4 regions of the Cronobacter turicensis genome follow, and region 3 is predicted to be linked to each of the others. Evidence: predicted binding sites of a transcription regulator. Region 3 holds the regulator's gene; each other region holds the start of a gene.

Region 1 (5,141 bases), 1.7 Mb from region 3:
AAGTACAGGAATATTAACCTGTTTCCCATCGACTACGCCTTTCGGCCTCGCCTTAGGGGTCGACTCACCCTGCCCCGATTAACGTTGGACAGGAACCCTTGGTCTTCCGGCGAGCGGGCTTTTCACCCGCTTTATCGTTACTTATGTCAGCATTCGCACTTCTGATACCTCCAGCATGCCTCACAGCACACCTTCGACGGCTTACAGAACGCTCCCCTACCCAACAACACATAGTGTCGCTGCCGCAGCTTCGGTGCATGGTTTAGCCCCGTTACATCTTCCGCGCAGGCCGACTCGACCAGTGAGCTATTACGCTTTCTTTAAATGATGGCTGCTTCTAAGCCAACATCCTGGCTGTCTGGGCCTTCCCACATCGTTTCCCACTTAACCATGACTTTGGGACCTTAGCTGGCGGTCTGGGTTGTTTCCCTCTTCACGACGGACGTTAGCACCCGCCGTGTGTCTCCCGTGATAACATTCTCCGGTATTCGCAGTTTGCATCGGGTTGGTAAGCCGGGATGGCCCCCTAGCCGAAACAGTGCTCTACCCCCGGAGATGAATTCACGAGGCGCTACCTAAATAGCTTTCGGGGAGAACCAGCTATCTCCCGGTTTGATTGGCCTTTCACCCCCAGCCACAGGTCATCCGCTAATTTTTCAACATTAGTCGGTTCGGTCCTCCAGTTAGTGTTACCCAACCTTCAACCTGCCCATGGCTAGATCACCGGGTTTCGGGTCTATACCCTGCAACTTAACGCCCAATTAAGACTCGGTTTCCCTTCGGCTCCCCTATACGGTTAACCTTGCTACAGAATATAAGTCGCTGACCCATTATACAAAAGGTACGCAGTCACCCTCTTACGAAGGCTCCCACTGCTTGTACGTACACGGTTTCAGGTTCTGTTTCACTCCCCTCGCCGGGGTTCTTTTCGCCTTTCCCTCACGGTACTGGTTCACTATCGGTCAGTCAGGAGTATTTAGCCTTGGAGGATGGTCCCCCCATCTTCAGACAGGATATCACGTGTCCCGCCCTACTCATCGAGCTCACAGCCTGTATGCTTTCATGTACGGGACTTTCACCCTGTATCGTGCGACTTTCCAGACGCTTCCATTAACACACAAGCTGATTCAGGCTCTGGGCTGTTCCCCGTTCGCTCGCCGCTACTGGGGGAATCTCGGTTGATTTCTTTTCCTCGGGGTACTTAGATGTTTCAGTTCCCCCGGTTCGCCTCGTTTGACTATGTATTCATCAAACGATGATGCACCAGAGTGCACCGGGTTTCCCCATTCGGACATCGTCGGTTATAACGGTTCATATCACCTTACCGACGCTTTTCGCAGATTAGCACGTCCTTCATCGCCTCTGACTGCCAGGGCATCCACCGTGTACGCTTGTTCGCTTAACCTCACAACCCGAAGAAGTCTTCGTGCTGCGAGTTTGAGAGACTCTGACACACCGCGCATTCCTTATTACGGAGAAATGCAACAGCATGTCTGTTTCAATTTTCAGCTTGTTCCGGATTGTTAAAGAGCAAATATCTCAAACATGACTTTACAGTCAGTTTTGAGATATTAATCGGTAACGCCTTTCACTCATTACCAGCAGGTGGCGTCCCTTAGGGGATTCGAACCCCTGTTACCGCCGTGAAAGGGCGGTGTCCTGGGCCTCTAGACGAAAGGGACTTCGCTTTCGCAGACAACCCTGCTTCTTTACTTTCTATCAGACAATCTGTGTGAGCACGCGAGGTTGTATCTTTCAGGTAAGGAGGTGATCCAACCGCAGGTTCCCCTACGGTTACCTTGTTACGACTTCACCCCAGTCATGAATCACAAAGTGGTAAGCGCCCTCCCGAAGGTTAAGCTACCTACTTCTTTTGCAACCCACTCCCATGGTGTGACGGGCGGTGTGTACAAGGCCCGGGAACGTATTCACCGTGGCATTCTGATCCACGATTACTAGCGATTCCGACTTCATGGAGTCGAGTTGCAGACTCCAATCCGGACTACGACGCACTTTATGAGGTCCGCTTGCTCTCGCGAGTTCGCTTCTCTTTGTATGCGCCATTGTAGCACGTGTGTAGCCCTGGTCGTAAGGGCCATGATGACTTGACGTCATCCCCACCTTCCTCCGGTTTATCACCGGCAGTCTCCTTTGAGTTCCCACCATTACGTGCTGGCAACAAAGGATAAGGGTTGCGCTCGTTGCGGGACTTAACCCAACATTTCACAACACGAGCTGACGACAGCCATGCAGCACCTGTCTCAGAGTTCCCGAAGGCACTCCCGCATCTCTGCAGGATTCTCTGGATGTCAAGACCAGGTAAGGTTCTTCGCGTTGCATCGAATTAAACCACATGCTCCACCGCTTGTGCGGGCCCCCGTCAATTCATTTGAGTTTTAACCTTGCGGCCGTACTCCCCAGGCGGTCGACTTAACGCGTTAGCTCCGGAAGCCACGCCTCAAGGGCACAACCTCCAAGTCGACATCGTTTACGGCGTGGACTACCAGGGTATCTAATCCTGTTTGCTCCCCACGCTTTCGCACCTGAGCGTCAGTCTTCGTCCAGGGGGCCGCCTTCGCCACCGGTATTCCTCCAGATCTCTACGCATTTCACCGCTACACCTGGAATTCTACCCCCCTCTACGAGACTCAAGCTTGCCAGTTTCAAATGCAGTTCCCAGGTTGAGCCCGGGGATTTCACATCTGACTTAACAAACCGCCTGCGTGCGCTTTACGCCCAGTAATTCCGATTAACGCTTGCACCCTCCGTATTACCGCGGCTGCTGGCACGGAGTTAGCCGGTGCTTCTTCTGCGAGTAACGTCAATGACTGCGGTTATTAACCACAACCCCTTCCTCCTCGCTGAAAGTACTTTACAACCCGAAGGCCTTCTTCATACACGCGGCATGGCTGCATCAGGCTTGCGCCCATTGTGCAATATTCCCCACTGCTGCCTCCCGTAGGAGTCTGGACCGTGTCTCAGTTCCAGTGTGGCTGGTCATCCTCTCAGACCAGCTAGGGATCGTCGCCTAGGTGAGCTTTTACCCCACCTACTAGCTAATCCCATCTGGGCACATCTGATGGCATGAGGCCCGAAGGTCCCCCACTTTGGTCCGAAGACGTTATGCGGTATTAGCTACCGTTTCCAGTAGTTATCCCCCTCCATCAGGCAGTTTCCCAGACATTACTCACCCGTCCGCCACTCGTCAGCAGAGCAGCAAGCTGCTCTCTGTTACCGTTCGACTTGCATGTGTTAGGCCTGCCGCCAGCGTTCAATCTGAGCCATGATCAAACTCTTCAATTAAAAGTCTGATGCTCAAAGAATTAAACTGTTAGTTCGTAATGAATTAACTGTTGTTCACTTGAGACTTGATATTCATTTATCGTCCGAAGACGTTAAGATATCAGTGCCCCGAGTGCCCACACAGATTGTCTGATAAATTGTTAAAGAGCGGTGCGACGCGGCTTTCAGCCTGCTGTCGCGAGGTGGCGTATATTACGCTTTCCTCTTTCAGAGTCAACCCTTAATTTCAGGATTTTTCTCTTTCCGACTCACCGTCGCTGTGTGATGTTTTTCATCAGCGCCGTGTCGATGGAGGCGCATTATAGGGAGTTCTCTTCAGGCCGCAACACAAAAATCGCAGAAAAATGACTGACTGCTGCATTCCCCAGCAAAACCCCGGTTTATACCCTTTTGCACACAGAGTTATCCACAAACCGCCTATCACCCGAAATTTTGCGAGCGCCACGCAAACGTTTTCGCTACAATGCGGCCCTGTTAACAACACGCGCTTTTTCAGGAGCGTGAGCTACATTTCAGTAAAAAATGGCTGGTATTTAGCTAACGCTCTTCTGTAATGATCAAATCCAGGGGATTTATACATGCAACAACCTCGTCCTGTACGCCGCGCTCTGCTCAGCGTTTCTGACAAAGCCGGTATCGTCGACTTCGCCCGCGCACTTTCTTCGCGTGGTGTTGAGCTTCTCTCTACGGGCGGTACGGCTCGTCTGCTGGCGGAGGCTGGACTGCCAGTGACGGAAGTCTCCGACTATACGGGCTTTCCGGAGATGATGGATGGCCGCGTCAAAACCCTGCACCCGAAAGTCCACGGCGGCATTCTGGGTCGCCGCGGCCAGGATGACGAGATTATGGCGCAGCATGCTATCTCCCCGATTGATATGGTGGTAGTTAACCTCTACCCGTTCGCCCAGACGGTCGCGCGCGAAGGCTGCACGCTGGAAGACGCGGTTGAGAATATCGATATCGGCGGCCCGACGATGGTCCGCTCCGCCGCCAAGAACCATAAAGATGTCGCCATTGTGGTAAAGAGCAGCGACTACACCGCCATTATTGAAGAGCTGGATGCGAACCACGGCTCGCTGACCTTTACGACGCGTTTCGATCTCGCGATTAAAGCCTTCGAACACACCGCCGCGTATGACAGCATGATCGCCAACTACTTCGGAAGCCTGGTGCCTGCCTATCATGGCGAAACCAGTGCGCCTGCTGGCCGCTTCCCGCGCACCCTCAACCTGAACTTCATTAAGAAGCAGGATATGCGTTATGGCGAGAACAGCCATCAGCAGGCCGCCTTCTATATAGAAGAAGAAATTAAAGAAGCGTCTGTCGCAACTGCCAGGCAGGTCCAGGGTAAAGCGCTCTCTTATAACAACATCGCTGATACCGACGCCGCGCTGGAATGCGTAAAAGCGTTTAGCGAACCGGCCTGCGTCATCGTGAAGCATGCCAACCCGTGCGGCGTTGCCGTCAGCAGCTCGATTCTCGACGCCTATGACCGCGCTTACAAAACCGACCCGACGTCCGCCTTTGGCGGCATCATCGCCTTTAACCGCGAGCTGGACGCCGAAACCGCGCAGGCGATCATTTCTCGCCAGTTCGTTGAAGTCATTATCGCGCCGTCCGCCAGTGACGACGCCCTGAAAATCACCGCCGCGAAGCAAAACGTGCGCGTCCTGGTGTGTGGCGAATGGCAGTCTCGCGCACCGGGCCTGGATTTCAAACGCGTTAATGGCGGCCTGCTGGTTCAGGACCGCGATCTGGGCATGGTGACCGAAGGCGATCTACGCGTGGTGACGAAGCGCCAGCCGACCGAACAAGAGCTGCGCGACGCGCTCTTCTGC
Region 2 (5,141 bases), 430 kb from region 3:
GCCTCAAGCAGCTGCGGGCCCGCCGGGAATTCCACCCAGGTGATTGTGGTATGCGGATAACGTTGCTCAAGCAGATGATGGCTTTTCGCCAGCACCATGCTCACGGACCCTTTCTGATAACCGATGCGCAGCGCTTCCGGCTGCGGCGCAGCGGCGTTGACGCCTGCGGCGAAAAGCGTGAGGCTGGCTGCCAGCAGCGGCGCGGCGCGGCGGCGCAAAAGATTAAGCATGTAACGTTCTCCTTGTGGATTGCGGCGCAGGGGTCGCGAGATGGCGGCGTGTCAGCGCTTGCCAGAAAGTCTCCAGCGCGTCGTCAAGACGCGTTTGTAACAGGGGTGAAAAGCGCGGCTGATGGTGATAATCCAGCACCTGGCTGTCGTCGGCGAAGACGCCATGCAGGATCTCCTGCGCCTTCAGCGCGTTGAGCACGGGTTTGAGCGCGTAATCCAGCGCCAGCAGATGGCCCACCGAGCCGCCGGTGGCGATGGGCAGTACGACTTTTTTCTCCAGCGCCCGCTCGGGCAGCAGATCGAGCAGCGTTTTCAGCGCGCCGGAAAACGAAGCCTTATAGATGGGGGTGGCGATGATGACGCCGTCGGCCTGCTGAAGCTGTTCAATAAGCGTCAGCAGTGCCGGGCTGTCGAAGCGCGCGTAGAGCAGATCCTCTGCCGCGAAATTCTGGATATGCCAGTGACAGACGTCGACACCCAGCCGGGTGAGTTCACCCGCCAGCCAGGAGAGCAGGGCGCTGGAGCGCGAAGGAAAGCGTGGGCTTCCCGCCAGAGAAATAACCCGCATACCACCTCCTTATAACCAAAATACGGTTTTTAATTAACATTAATAACAATATGAGAGGATAGTGGCAGAGGGGCTGGTCGTGAGAAACTAAAAATATCGGCGATGCTTTGCCGAAAAACGCATATTCGGGCAGAAAAAGGAAAACGTTTGCTTTCTCAGGGGCTTTTTTGCCGCAGGTCAATTCCCTTTGTGAAGCGGATCGCAGATAATAGCGCCCCGGTTTGCATACCGGGAATCCAGGAGAGTTCATGTACTACCCCTTCGTTCGAAAAGCCCTGTTTCAGCTCGACCCCGAGCGCGCTCACGAATTTACCTTCCAGCAGATGCGCCGAATCATCGGCACGCCACTTGAAGCGCTGCTGCGCCAGAAAGTGCCGTCAAAACCGGTTACCTGCATGGGACTGACGTTTAAGAACCCGCTGGGGCTCGCCGCTGGCCTTGATAAAAACGGCGAGTGCATCGACGCGCTTGGCGCGATGGGGTTTGGCGCCGTTGAAGTCGGCACCGTGACGCCGCGTCCGCAGCCGGGCAACGACAAGCCGCGGCTGTTCCGTCTGGTCGAGGCGGAGGGGCTGATTAACCGCATGGGCTTTAATAATCTCGGCGTGGACAACCTGGTGGAGAACGTTAAAAAAGCGCATTTTGACGGCGTGCTCGGCATTAATATCGGGAAAAATAAAGATACGCCCGTAGAGCAGGGAAAAGATGACTACCTGATCTGTATGGAAAAGGTGTTTCCCTATGCCGGGTATATCGCAATCAATATCTCGTCACCGAATACTCCCGGTCTGCGTTCTCTGCAATATGGCGATGCGCTGGACGATCTTCTCGCCGCCATTAAAAATCAGCAGCAAGTGCTTTCGCAAAAGCACCATAAATATGTGCCGGTAGCTGTGAAGATCGCGCCGGATCTTTCTGTTGAAGAATTGATCCAAGTGGCTGACAGCCTGGTGCGCCATAATATTGATGGGGTTATTGCGACCAATACCACGCTGGATCGCAGTCTGGTGCAGGGCATGAAATATTGCGATGAAACGGGCGGATTAAGCGGTCGTCCTCTGCAATTAAAAAGTACGGAAATCATTCGCCTGTTAAATCAGGAGCTGCAAGGGCGTCTGCCGATTATCGGCGTCGGCGGTATTGATTCCGTCATCGCCGCGCGCGAAAAAATGGCGGCTGGCGCTTCGCTTATTCAGATCTATTCCGGCTTTATTTTCAAAGGCCCGCCGCTCGTTAAAGACATTGTGACCCACCTTTAAGCATTTCCCTATATGAGACCGCCAGGGCTTTATTTTCAGCCCTGGTTGTTTTATATTCCGCGGTTGTTGCTAATTTAAACGTCATTGTCTTAGCGTAATGAGGGAATAAACGAAGCGGCAAAATAAGGGAAATAATTTTGAGTTTCATCGCACCAGGGGGTAATGATGCGCATAAAGCCGGACGATAACTGGCGATGGTATTACGATGATGAGCACGACCGGATGATGCTGGATTTGGCCAACGGCATGCTGTTTCGCTCGCGTTTTGCCCGCAAAATGTTGACCCCCGACGCGTTCGATCCTGCTGGATTCTGCGTGGATGACGCCGCGCTCTGGTTCTCCTTCGATGAAAAATGCCGTGACCTTCCTCTTGCTGCTGAACAGCGCGCCGAACTGGTACTGAACGCCCTCGTCGCTATCCGTTTTCTTAAACCCCAGATGCCGAAAAGCTGGCACTTCTTAGCCCATGACGACGCTGAATGGTCGCCTGGCTGCGGCGATGCCGCGTGCGTGTGGCTGAGCGACAGCGGAGAAGCCGTGAATCTGCTGGTGGTTGAACCTGGCGATAACGCCACGCTCTGCCTTCTGGCGCAGCCTGTGTTGACGCTCGCGGGCCGCGCAATGCAGTTAGGGGACGCGATTAAAGTGATGAACGACAGGCTCAAACCGCTGGCGAGCGCGCCATCGTTGAGCCTCGATCAGGCCGTTTAACGCGCGAGCCGTACCGGGCCTGCCGGCACGCAGCTACAGCTTAAGAAAGTGCCGTCGTCACTCAGCGCGCTTTTCTTAAGCGGCGTCACTTCCCCTTCCAGCAGCGTCACGCGGCAGCTGCCGCAAATCCCGGCGCGGCAGGAGTAGGGCACCCGAATGCCTTGCTGTTCAAGCTGCTCCAGCACCACCTGCTGATTATTCCCATTAAAGCGCTTGCCTTCCCATTCGACAGACACCTGCGCCGCCGCGCTTGTTGCCGGCATGACGTTCTCTTCCACGTCGCCTGCGCCATAAAGCCGTGCCGGGCCGGTCAAAAGGACTTCAACGCGATCGCCTGCGCGGATCACGCCGCTGTTACGGGCAATCAGATTCTGGCCGAAGTCGACATCGCCGTTATCCAGCGCCGTGCGGAATTTTTGCAGCGTCGCCAGCGGTTCGCCGCTCGGGTGTTTGCGCCCGCGCTCGGGGCTGACGGTGGTAAAGACGCAGCGGCTGCACGGTTTGGCGACGTCAAACACGACTTCGCCGATGCGGATCACTTTCCAGGTATCCTCCGCCCATGCCTCAACGCCAGAAACGACCAGATTCGGGCGAAACTGATTCATCGCCACGCCCGCCGGGCAGCGCTTTTGCAGATCGCGCAGCGAGGCCTCGCTAGCGAGCAGATACGGGAAGCCATCGGCGAAACCGAGTGGAACGCCGGGATGGAGTTTCACGCGGCGCGTGAGCGACGGGCCGACCCAGCGCAACTGCACGTCGCGGCCGAAAAAGCCGCTCAGCCACTGGTTGATGCTCGCAGGCGCGATAAGCGCGGTGAAATGGTTGCCCCAGACTTCCGTCGGCGCGGGGGCGGCTTCAAAATCATTGAAGCGAACCGCGGCGCTGCTGCCATCCGGTGCCGTGAGGTGCAGCCCGTCCGGCAGCAGTGCGGGCGTGAAGAGCACCATTTGCGGATACTGGCGCGCGGTAATAAAGGTGCCATCGGTTTCCGTCACCATAAACGCGCGGTCAAATGCCAGGCCGCTCACGTCCGCCAGCGCGTGGGAGACCTGCAACCCACGCATCGATTTCACCGGATGAATAAAAAGCTGCGATAAAACCATGGCGTATGCCCTCCCGGCATAAGAAATAGAAGGGCAACTTTATGACATGCGTGCGGGATTGGCTATAATGCGCCACTATTTTCTTTTTACTGAAGTGACGATATGAATGCTTTGTTTGCCAGTACGGCGCGTGGGCTCGAAGAGCTGTTAAAAACTGAACTGGAAAACCTGGGCGCGCAAGAGTGCCAGGTGGTTCAGGGAGGCGTGCATTTTCAGGGCGATGCGGCTCTGGTTTATCAAAGCCTGATGTGGAGTCGCCTGGCGTCGCGTATCCTGCTGCCGCTTGGCGAATGCGCGGTGTACAGCGATCTGGATCTTTATCTGGGCGTTCAGGCTATCGACTGGACGAGCATTTTCGCGCCCGACGCCACGTTTGCCGTTCATTTCAGCGGTCTTAACGACACCATTCGCAACAGCCAGTATGGCGCCATGAAGGTCAAAGACGCGATTGTCGACGCCTTTACCCGTAAAAATCTGCCGCGCCCGAGCGTGGATCGCGAGCTGCCGGATCTGCGTATTAATGTCTGGCTGAATAAAGACACCGCCAGCATTGCTATCGATCTTAGCGGCGAAGGCCTGCACCAGCGCGGCTATCGCGATCGCACCGGCCAGGCGCCCATCAAAGAGAACCTGGCGGCGGCGATTGTGATGCGCTCCGGCTGGGAGCCTGGCACCCCGCTGCTCGACCCGATGTGCGGCTCCGGCACGCTGCTGATTGAAGCGGCGATGATAGCCACCGATCGCGCGCCAGGACTGCACCGTACCCACTGGGGTTTTAACGGTTGGGCGCAGCATGACGAGAGCGTATGGAAAGAAGTGAAAACCGAGGCGCAGGTGCGCGCGCGTCGCGGCCTCAGCGAGTACGCTTCGCGATTCTATGGCTCCGATAACGATCCGCGCGTGATTGAGCGCGCCCGCACCAACGCCCGTCGCGCCGGGCTTGCCGACATCATTGCGTTCTCAGCCCAGGATGTGGCGAATCTGACCAATCCGCTGCCGGAAGGGCCGACCGGCACCGTTATCAGCAACCCGCCTTACGGCGAGCGTCTGGAGAGCGAACCGGCGCTGATTGCGCTGCACAGCCTGCTGGGTCGCATTATGAAAAACCAGTTCGGCGGCTGGAACCTGTCGCTGTTTAGCGCCTCGCCGGAGCTATTGAGCTGCCTGCAACTGCGCGCTGACCGCCAGTTCAAAGCGAAAAACGGCCCGCTTGATTGCGTACAGAAAAACTATCGTCTGGCGCCGACGCAGCCGGGCGCAATGCCAGCCC
Region 3 (5,141 bases):
CCATCACTGATGTGATCAGAACCTTCAAACAGCGTAGTCGCAATTTTCGGTATGTGAGAAATATCACGGAAAGGTCCGCGAGCCTGATATCCGACGTAGAACAGAGGAAGGGAGATGACCCTTGCCAGAAATGTCATTCCAAATAAAAACGGGAGCCAGCGGCTCCCGTTACTACATAATATTTATGCTAATTATCGTAGAGCCGCGAACCAGTATAGGCCTCGCTTTACGATGATTCAACCGTTGACCGTTAGCAAGCTAATCACAAAATTTCATATTATCACGCGACTGATGACTGCGTGACCCGATGACGCCCGCGCAGCAGGAACCCAAGCCCCGCCAGTAGTACGGTTGCCAGCATGACGCTGGTGGTCGAAAGCAGCGGCGTGGCGACCAGCCATGACACCACCAGACTTGCCACAAAACAGAGCCCAAGCTGGAGCGTATTTTGCAGCGCGGCGGCGCGTCCGGTGGCCTGCGGGAACGGCAACAGCGCAGCGGCGACCACAATCGGGTAGATGGCGCCGTTCGCCATGGCCATCAGGCAGAAGGGGATGAGCAGGGTGGTGAGCGTAACCGCCTCGCTTAATCCCACAAGCCAGGTGGCGAGTACGCTCAACGCAAAGCCTGCCAGCAGCCACGGCAGCAGCGTCTCACCCTGCCATTTTTGCAGCGCGCTGCGACAGCCGTAACCGCCTATCAGAAATGCGATGGTTTGCGGCACATAGCTCAGGCCAATCACCGCCGGGCTGTAGCCCATCTCATGCAGGATAAACGGCGAGCCGGTGAGCCAGGCGAAAAAGCTGGCGGAGCAGGCGGCGTAAATCAGCACATTGCCGCTGTAGACGCGCGAGCGCAGCAGCATCATAAAGCTCAGCGGTTCGCCGCCTTTATTGCCCTGCGGCGCGCCCGAAGGCAGACGCAGCGCCGGAATAATCAGCAATACCGTGATGGCAAACAGCACCACGAAAATCGCCTGCCAGGAAAAGTGGTTCAGGATCCAGCTGCCCAGCAGCGGCGCCAGCGCCGGAGAAAGGCCGACCAGCGGCATGATGGTCGCGAAAATGCGGCGCGCCTGCTGCGCCGGGTAGCGGTCGGTCACCAGCGCCTGCCAGCTCACCGCGGCGGAGCAGACCCCCACGGCCTGAATAAAGCGCAGCGCCAGCAGCGCGCCTGCGCTCTCTACCCAGACGGTGCCAAGGCAGGCGAGGGCGAAAATCCCCAGCCCCGCCAGCAGTACCGGACGGCGGCCAAAACGGTCAGAGAGGGGGCCCCAGACCAGCTGCGCCAGCGCGAATCCCGCCAGAAACAGGCTCAGCGAGGCGCTGATGGCCGATGGCGCCGTGTGTAAGTCCGCCTCGATAACGGCGAACGCGGGCAGGTACATATCGGTCGCCAGAAAGCCGAGCACGCTCAGCCCGGCCAGCCAGCAAAGAAATCCTTTATCAGGTCGCATCACAATGACTCACTTCTTAATACGCGAAAGAGCCCGGAGTGTACGGAGTGCAAACCGGCTTGTGAAACGCTAATATTTGCCGTTTCCATTCAAAAATTTTGCAGGCAGAAAATGTGGTCTGAATATTCTCTGGAAGTCGTCGACGCCGTCGCGCGCACTGGCAGCTTCACCGCGGCGGCGGCGGAACTGCACCGCGTGCCTTCTGCCGTGAGCTATACGGTGCGTCAGCTTGAGGAATGGCTCGCGGTGTCGCTCTTTGAGCGACGCCATCGCGATGTGGTGCTGACGCCTGCGGGCGCCTGGTTTTTACGCGAGGGGCGTTCTGTTATCAAAAAAATGATGATCACCCGTCAGCAGTGCCAGCAGATAGCCAACGGCTGGCGCGGGCAGCTTTCCATCGCGGTGGACAATATCGTGCGGCCTGAGCGCACCCGCCAGCTGGTGCTCGATTTCTACCGGCACTTTTCCGATGTCGAGTTGCAGGTGTCGCAGGAGGTGTTTAACGGCGTCTGGGATGCGCTGGCGGATGGGCGCGTGGAACTTGCCATCGGCGCCACGCAGGCGATCCCGGTGGGCGGGCGGTTCGCGTTCCGCGATATGGGCATGCTGAGCTGGCGCTGCGTGGTGGCGCATCATCATCCGCTGGCGCAGCATGAAGGCGCGCTAAGCGATGACAGGCTGCGTGATTACCCGTCGCTGGTGCTGGAAGATACCTCGCGATCGCTGCCCAAACGCATCACCTGGCTGCTGGATAACCAGCGACGCGTGGTGGTGCCGGACTGGCACTGCGCCGCTGATGCGCTTAGCGAAGGGCTCTGTATCGGCATGGTGCCGACGCATTTCGCCAAGCCATGGCTGGATCGCGAAGAGTGGCGCGCGCTGACGCTGGAAAACCCGTTCCCGGACGCCGCCTGCTGCCTGACGTGGCGACAAAGCGACGCCTCGCCCGCGCTGCGCTGGCTGCTTGATTATCTGGGGGACAGTGAAACGCTGAACAAGGAGTGGCTGCGGGAGCCGCAGTGATACGGCTCCCGGAAGGGATTAACGACGATAGTCGCGGAACGGGCCGTCCGCCACCGAGCGGCGTTCGATAAGGCGCGGGTGCACCTCGATGGTCTGCGACTCTTCGCGTTTGTTAACGATGCGATCGAGCAGCATATTGAACGCGGTCTGGCCCAGCGTCTCTTTCGGCTGATGGATTGTCGTCAGCGCCGGGCTGAAGAAGCGGGCGTTGCGTACGTTATCGTAGCCGATAATCGAAATATCCTGCGGCACGCGCAGGCCCATCTCATCGGCCGCGCAGATAGCGCCCATCGCCATGATATCGCCGCCGCAGAAGACGGCGGTAGGGCGCTGCGGCTGCGAGAGGATCTGCTGCATCGCGCGATAACCGGATTCCGGTTCGAAATCGCCCTGCACGATCCAGTTCTCCGGCACCTTGATGGCCGCTTCTTCCAGCGCTTTCATGAAGCCGGAAAAACGCCCGACGCCGGTGTTGCGCTCAAGCTGCCCCGGGATCACGCCGATATCGCGATGGCCGCGCTCGATAAGATAACGCCCCGCGAGATAACCGCCCTGGAACGCGTTATCGATAACCGAGTCGGTGAAATCCGCTTTAGCTTCGCCCCAGTCCATCACCACCATCGGGATATGACGGTACTCTTCGAGCGTGGACAGCAGCGGCTCCGGGTATTCCGAACACATCACCAGCAGGCCGTCGACGCGCTTTTGCGCCATCATCGACAGATACGCGCGCTGTTTTTCCAGATTGTTATGCGCATTACCGAGGATCAGCGTATAGCCTTTTGCAAAGCAGCTGTTTTCTACAGCTTCGATGATTTCTGCAAAGTAGGGCGCTTCGCTACTGGTCGCCAGCAGCCCGATAGATTTGGTGTGGTTCACCTTCAGGCTGCGCGCCACGGCGCTTGGCGAATAATGTAATTCTTTGATAGCCGCCCATACCGCGTTGCGCGTCTCTTCCGCCACAAAACGGGTTTTGTTAATTACATGTGAGACTGTTGTTGTGGAAACGTTGGCTCGCTTCGCGACGTCTTTAATTGTTGCCATTAATAATCACTCCAGACCCCTGGCTGAGCCCTGCAAAATCACGGGTTAATCGTTTGCCTGTACACACCCCTGTTTGCCACGAGGGGACGTGCGGCATGCCGGGAAACGCGACATTTATCGTGAGGAGGGGTCGATGGCCGGTACCGAATAAAGTAGCGACGAATTTTGGCTTATCTTTATCGAAAGGGGAAGAGGGAAAACGCATATCTGGTTAAATGTCGCAGGATTTTTCGGCCCGTTTATGCAAAAATGCGCACTACCTGATTTTTATGGGGTCTTTAAGGAGAATACCATGAGTACCGATCTGAAATTTTCGCTGGTCACTACCCTTGTTGTGCTGGGTCTTATTGTGGCGGGCGCTTTTACCGCCATCCTGCATTAAGCGCCAGGCGGGAGTGCGCCTGCGTTCTCCCGCTTTCTTATACCATTCCTGCGCTTAAACGCCTTTCGCTCGCCGTTCCCTTTCTTTTTCACGCTATTTCCTTATGATTCGCTAATAACAATTTTTGCGTGTTCTTTAACACTCGCGCAATAATATTTTGCTGTTTTTGTCACTTATCTTTTCCGACTGAAAGTGCCATCCTTTCTGCATCCTGCTGTAACGTCGGGCATTCCCCGGCGCTGTTGTACAATTTCTGGAGCAATGAATGAAAGTCAATTTCCCGTTACTGGCACTGGCGATTGGTGCTTTTGGCATTGGCACGACCGAGTTTTCCCCGATGGGGCTGTTGCCGGTAATAGCGAACGGCGTCAACGTCTCGATTCCGGCCGCCGGTATGCTGATAAGCGCTTACGCGGTTGGCGTGATGGTGGGGGCGCCGTTGATGACGCTCCTGTTGTCGCACCGCGCACGACGCAGCGCGCTGATTTTCCTGATGGCGATTTTTACGCTCGGCAACGTGCTCTCGGCGCTGGCGCCGGATTACATGACGCTGATGGCCTCGCGTATTCTCACCAGCCTTAACCACGGCGCGTTTTTCGGGCTCGGCTCGGTCGTGGCGGCAAGCGTGGTGCCGAAGCATAAACAGGCGAGCGCCGTCGCGACGATGTTTATGGGGCTGACCATCGCCAATATCGGCGGGGTGCCGGCGGCGACCTGGCTTGGCGAAACTATTGGCTGGCGGATGTCGTTCCTGGCGACCGCGGGCCTTGGGCTGGTGGCGATGGCGAGCCTCTGGCTCTCCCTGCCGAAAGGCGGCGGCGGCGAGCGTCCGGATGTGAAAAGCGAACTCGCGGTGCTGATGCGCCCGCAGGTAGTGAGCGCGCTGCTGACCACGGTGCTCGGAGCGGGCGCGATGTTCACGCTCTATACCTATATCGCGCCGGTGCTGCACCATATCACTGACGCCAGCGCGGCGTTCGTCACCGCCATGCTGGTGCTGATAGGCGTAGGGTTTTCCATCGGCAACTATCTGGGCGGCCGCCTCGCGGACCGCTCGGTGAGCGGCACCCTGAAGGGGTTCCTGATGCTGCTTATCATCATCATGGCGGCGATCCCGTGGTTGGCGCAGACGGAAATCGGCGCGGCCGTTAGCATGGTGGTGTGGGGCGCGGCGACGTTCGCCGTGGTGCCGCCGCTGCAGATGCGCGTGATGCGCGTCGCCAGTGAAGCGCCAGG
Region 4 (5,141 bases), 1.3 Mb from region 3:
TACGGCCTGCCGATTTATGTGCCGGAGCGCGAGGCCTCTATGCTGGCGTCGCGCCGTCAGGAGGCCGAAACGCTCGGCGTACCGCCGGATCTTATCGAAGACGTGTTACGGCGCGTGATGCGTGAATCCTATTCCAGTGAAAACGATAAAGGGTTTAAAACGCTTAACCCGGCGCTGCGCCCGGTGGTGATTGTCGGCGGCGGCGGCCAGATGGGCCAGCTGTTTGAAAAAATGCTCACGCTTTCCGGCTACCAGGTGCGAATTCTGGAGCAGCAGGACTGGCCGCAGGCGCAGACGCTGTGCGCGGACGCCGGGATGGTGATTGTCAGCGTGCCGGTGCATCTCACTGAGGCGATTATCCGCAAGCTGCCTGCGTTGCCTGACGATTGCGTGCTGGTGGATTTAACCTCGGTGAAAAACGTGCCGCTTCAGGCGATGCTGGAAGTGCACGCCGGCCCGGTGCTGGGTCTGCACCCGATGTTCGGGCCGGACAGCGGCAGCCTCGCCAAACAGGTGGTGGTCTACTGCGACGGACGCATGCCGGAGGCGTACCAGTGGTTCCTTGAGCAAATCCAGGTGTGGGGCGCGCGGCTGCACCGCATCAGCGCGGTCGAGCACGATCAAAACATGGCGTTTATTCAGGCGCTGCGCCATTTCGCGACGTTCGCCTACGGCCTGCATCTGGCGGAAGAGAACGTACAGCTGGAGCAGTTGCTGGCGCTCTCCTCGCCGATTTACCGGCTGGAGCTGGCGATGGTGGGGCGCCTGTTTGCGCAGGACCCGCAGCTCTATGCGGACATTATTATGTCGTCGCCGGGCAACCTGGCGCTGATTAAGCGTTACTATCAGCGTTTTGGCGAGGCGATAGGCCTGCTGGAACAGGGCGATAAGCGCGCCTTTATCGACAGTTTCCGTAAAGTTGAACACTGGTTCGGCGATTATGCGAAGCGATTCCAGCAGGAGAGCCGCGCGCTGCTGCGCCAGGCGAACGACAGCCGCCAGTAACGCAAAATCCGCTTATACTCAAAAGCCAGCAGCCAGTTCCGCTGGCTTTTTTTATGGCGAAAAAGGATGAACGAAATGGTGCAACCGCAGCTGTTGTTTGATTACACCGGCCATTTGCCGGAATGCCCGACCTGGGACGCGCAGGAGCAGGCGCTTTACTGGGCCGATATCCTGGAGCAGGAGATCCATCGCTATCAGCCGCAAAGCGGCGAACACCGGGTCTGGCAGTTCCCGGAAGAGGTGGGCTGCTTCGCGTTGCGTGAGAAGGGCGGTTTTATCGTCGCGCTGCGCAGCGGCATCTGGCTTGCCGACGAGCGCGGCATTCTCGGACAGAAGGTTTGCGATAATCCTAATAATCCGGCGCTGGCCCGCTTTAACGACGGCGGCACCGACCACGATGGACGCTTTTACGCGGGCACCTTCTGGGCGCCTGGCGATTACAAAGGCGCGCTGCTGGTCAGGGTGGACGTTGACCTGAGCGCGCATGTTATCCAGAGTGATATTCACGGCGCCAATGGGCTTGCCTTCAGTCCGGATAAACGCTGGATGTACACTTCGGATACGCCGAAAGGCGTCATTTATCGCACGCCGCTTGACGAGCTCGGCGAGCCGGGCAAACGCGAAATTTTCAAAACCTTTGGCGAAGGCGAAGGCATCCCGGATGGGGCGGCGCTGGATGTGGAAGGCTGCTACTGGACGGCTATGTATGACGGTCACCGCATCGCGCGGTTTTCGCCGGACGGCGAGCAGCTTGAAGAGTACCGCCTGCCAGTGCGCTGCCCGACGATGGTCTGTTTTGGCGGCCCGGAGATGAAAACGATTTATATCACCAGTACGCGCGAAAACATGGATCTGGAGGAGCTGGCGAGGTTTCCGCTCTCCGGCGCGCTCTTTACGCTGGAGGTCAGCGTCGCGGGGCTGCCGAAACCGCGATTCAAAGGATGAAAACAGCGGCCGGGTTTCCGGCCGCTTCTGGTTACGCCGGATCGACCGGCACCACGTTTTCGCTCGGGTAGCAGCCCAGCACTTTCATCGACCGGGTGATCTCCGCAAGTTCTTTCAGCGCCTGCTGCATCGCGGCATCGTGGAGGTTCGCCTGAACATCCAGATAGAACATCTCTTCCCACGGGTTGCCGTTAATCGGACGCGACTCCAGCTTCGTCATAATCAGATTGTGATTACGCAGCACCAGTAACGCTTCGACCAGCGCGCCAGCCTGCTGGCCGGTGGCGATTAACAGCGTGGTTTTCGCCGGCACCTGATCGGACACATTGATTGCCTTACGGGCCAGCACCACAAAGCGGGTGATGTTCTGCGTCTGGTTGGCAAGGTTGCGCTCCAGCACCTGCAAACCGTACAGCGCACCGCCCGCTTCGCTGCCGAGTGCGGCGACATACGGGGAGCTGGCGTGCGCGACTTTCTCCATCGCGGCGGCAGTGCTTTCGCAATATTCGATTTTCCAGTTCGGGTAGCGTTTGAGGAACTGGCTGCACTGCTGGAACGGCTGCGGATGGCTGTAAACGGTTTCGATTTTCTCAAGCGTGGTGGAGGTGGAGACCAGCACGCAGTGATCGATAGGCAGCGTCAGCTCGCCGACAATCGACAGGCTGGTGTGTTGCAGCAGATCGTAGACGTCGTTAATCGCGCCGGAGCTGGTGTTCTCGATCGGCACCACGGCGTAATCGGCCTGGCCGGTCTCGACCTGATTGAAAATGTCGTGGAATTTCGCGCAGCCGCTTTCAATGAAGTGATCGAAATGGCGGGCCGCGTACTGGCGGGCGGCCAGGTGCGAATAAGAGCCTTTCGGGCCGAGAAACGCGATACGGGCGGAGTGCGGATTGGTCTGGTTAAGATGCTGCTGGAGCAGCGCCTGCTGGGTAAGAACAGAGTCTTCGATGATCAGCTGAAAAAGCCGGGTGATGTAGTGCGCGTCGAGATGGTGGGTTTTGCCAAGGCTAATCAGCCGCTCCAGTAAATCGCGCTCGCGATCGATATCCCTGACCGGACGATGGGTGGCGAGTTTCGCTTTGCCCACTTCAACGGCCAGCGTTCGGCGTTGCGCCAGCAGGGCGAGTAATTGTTCATCCAGCGCGCTTATCTTATCGCGCAGGGCCAGCAACGGGTTTTCCGCAGTCATAACGCCACCTTGTGTATAACCATAAAAAAGGCCCCCCGGAGTGGGAGGCCTGTTAGTTCGTCTTCGCTTGCTTTCTGTACGACGACACGCCTCCCGTTCAGGGGAAGGTAAAAAAGAAAGCGAAGAAAAACGCGTGTTGCTTCATGAGAGATTCCTTAATAAGCATACCGGTAAAGTACCCGTACCCTTTTTGTTCTGTCAATAAAAAACGCGCCTGAAGGCGCGTGATAAAAGATGACGCTGAAGTTTTTACTCTTCTTCTTCTTCGATTTCGGTGAGGTTAGCGTCTTTAACGGAGCCAGTGGTGCGGCGGGCTTCGCCTTTATGCTGCACCTTGTTCAGTTGCCTTTCCAGCTTGTTAATGAGTTCATTAATAGCCGTGTACATATCTTCATGTTTGGCGCTGGCGACCAGGTGCCCGTTAGGCGTATTGATGGTGGCGTCAGCGACGAACCCCTGGGGTTCTTTAGATAAAATGATATGCGGATTGATCAGATGAGTTTGCCATTTTTCAAGTTTGGCGAGACGGTCGGCGACGTGCTGGCGGATAGCGGGGGTGATTTCCATCTGTTTGCTGGTAATGTTCATTGTCATAAATGTTACCTCTTGTCTTTCCCGTCTTGGTAACTTCAGCATAACCGCCCCAGCGTCAATTTGCGTGATTCAGATCACTTAATTTTGTCACTTTTTGTCAATAAAACGTTTTTGTGAGTCAGGACAGGAAGAGGGCGGATTTCCCTTGTCGGCCTCGTGAAAAGCGGTCATAGTTGATGAGTTAACCTCATCGCCCTTCCTGTTTAAAGCTTCATCAATCCTGCATTTACGAACATTTTTCCGTCACTTCAGGCCTGTACCTTTTTTAAGAGCTCCTCGAAAACGGCGGCTTCGGCAATAATGCGTTATTACCGCCTGCCTGAATGTGCAGGCATTTACATAAAAAGGATTGTTATGAAAGCCACTTCCCGGCTGGCGGCGCTTCGCCGTCTTACGTTCTGTGTAACGCTCGCCTGTAGCGCAGCGCCTGCCGTCGCCGCGTCATTTGACTGCGATAAAGCGGGCACGCCCGTTGAGCGCGCCATCTGCCAGCAACCGCCGCTCGGCGAGCTCGACAGCAAAATTAATGATAGTTACCTGCGCGCGACGGGAAGCATGAGTGCGCAGGATGCCGCGGCGCTACGCACGGAACAGCGCGCGTGGCTTAAAACGCGCAACGCCTGCGCGGGTAGCGCGAACGAGCTTAACGCGTGCCTGACGGCTTCCATGACACCCCGCGCGCAAGCGCTCAAGGATATTGCACAGCGCGCGACGCAGAATTTCGATGCGGCGGTGAGCCTTATCCCGACAGCCCCGGCCACGGCGGCTGATAAGCTGCGCCAGTATCAGACGCCGCTCGCTTCCGCGTGGCTGGTTTATCTCAACCATTTCGTGCCTGCCAGCGGCGTGACGGCGCAGGAGGCAAGCAAGCGTCACCAGATGGCCCTGGACGGTCTGAAGGATGATGATTTCGCTTACTCCATAATGAAAGATATCGACAGCGACCCTAAAGAGAGTAAAGACCGGGCGGTGCTGACGCTGCTGCGTATGCATATCGAAAGGCTCGACTACGGAAACGATGACGATCGTCCGTACGTACACTGCTTTATTTTCCCGGCGCAGGGCCAGGCCGCCTATGAGGCGTTCGGGGCGCTGTATGGCTCTTCACGCGATGGCGCCGCGCCGATTTGCGCGCCGCAGGCCGCGATTTTCAGCTCGCCGGCCTGGAAGGCGCTCAACGATGCGTTCAGCGATGCGCTGAGTAAAGCCAGCGATGGCGCCGGAACCATCCAGTTTTCCAGCTATGCGGACTGGCGGATGTTTGAATTGCACGTGTCCGTTAAGCCTGAGGATTACCTCAAGCCTGCGGAGCCGGGTAAAAAGCCGCGTGAGTCTGAAAACGAGATCCGCGAGTGGAAGGATGACGCCGCCTGGCCGAAAGCGCAGCGTGAAAAAGCGCTGGCGG

Evidence for each region. The regulator PurR, encoded in region 3, represses purine synthesis genes. The targets are predictions, from matches to a motif close to CANGCAAACGTTTGCNTG.
Region 1: the regulator PurR is predicted to act here: its motif matches at 3,746-3,763, upstream of purH (bifunctional phosphoribosylaminoimidazolecarboxamide formyltransferase/IMP cyclohydrolase).
Region 2: the regulator PurR is predicted to act here: its motif matches at 935-952, upstream of pyrD (quinone-dependent dihydroorotate dehydrogenase).
Region 4: the regulator PurR is predicted to act here: its motif matches at 3,835-3,852, upstream of raiA (ribosome-associated translation inhibitor RaiA).

Annotation. Positions count from the first base shown of each region.
Region 1 covers NZ_CP165997.1:4,013,115-4,018,255, forward strand. The annotation lists rRNA gene AB8W27_RS19155 (23S ribosomal RNA) at 1-1,405, opposite strand, end outside; tRNA gene AB8W27_RS19160 (tRNA-Glu) at 1,607-1,682, opposite strand; rRNA gene AB8W27_RS19165 (16S ribosomal RNA) at 1,761-3,303, opposite strand; gene purH (bifunctional phosphoribosylaminoimidazolecarboxamide formyltransferase/IMP cyclohydrolase) at 3,882-5,141, shown strand, end outside.
Region 2 covers NZ_CP165997.1:2,716,394-2,721,534, reverse strand. The annotation lists gene AB8W27_RS13055 (sulfonate ABC transporter substrate-binding protein) at 1-230, opposite strand, end outside; gene ssuE (NADPH-dependent FMN reductase) at 223-798, opposite strand; gene pyrD (quinone-dependent dihydroorotate dehydrogenase) at 1,047-2,057, shown strand; gene AB8W27_RS13040 (cell division protein ZapC) at 2,223-2,768, shown strand; gene AB8W27_RS13035 (YcbX family protein) at 2,765-3,871, opposite strand; gene rlmKL (bifunctional 23S rRNA (guanine(2069)-N(7))-methyltransferase RlmK/23S rRNA (guanine(2445)-N(2))-methyltransferase RlmL) at 3,974-5,141, shown strand, end outside.
Region 3 covers NZ_CP165997.1:2,289,456-2,294,596, reverse strand. The annotation lists gene punC (purine nucleoside transporter PunC) at 281-1,456, opposite strand; gene punR (DNA-binding transcriptional activator PunR) at 1,568-2,479, shown strand; gene purR (HTH-type transcriptional repressor PurR) at 2,498-3,523, opposite strand; gene AB8W27_RS10955 (YnhF family membrane protein) at 3,816-3,905, shown strand; gene AB8W27_RS10950 (MFS transporter) at 4,171-5,141, shown strand, end outside.
Region 4 covers NZ_CP165997.1:1,027,658-1,032,798, forward strand. The annotation lists gene tyrA (bifunctional chorismate mutase/prephenate dehydrogenase) at 1-1,005, shown strand, start outside; gene AB8W27_RS05005 (SMP-30/gluconolactonase/LRE family protein) at 1,072-1,950, shown strand; gene pheA (bifunctional chorismate mutase/prephenate dehydratase) at 1,982-3,142, opposite strand; Phe leader region at 3,164-3,288, opposite strand; gene pheL (pheA operon leader peptide PheL) at 3,240-3,287, opposite strand; gene raiA (ribosome-associated translation inhibitor RaiA) at 3,392-3,736, opposite strand; gene AB8W27_RS05025 (lysozyme inhibitor LprI family protein) at 4,091-5,141, shown strand, end outside.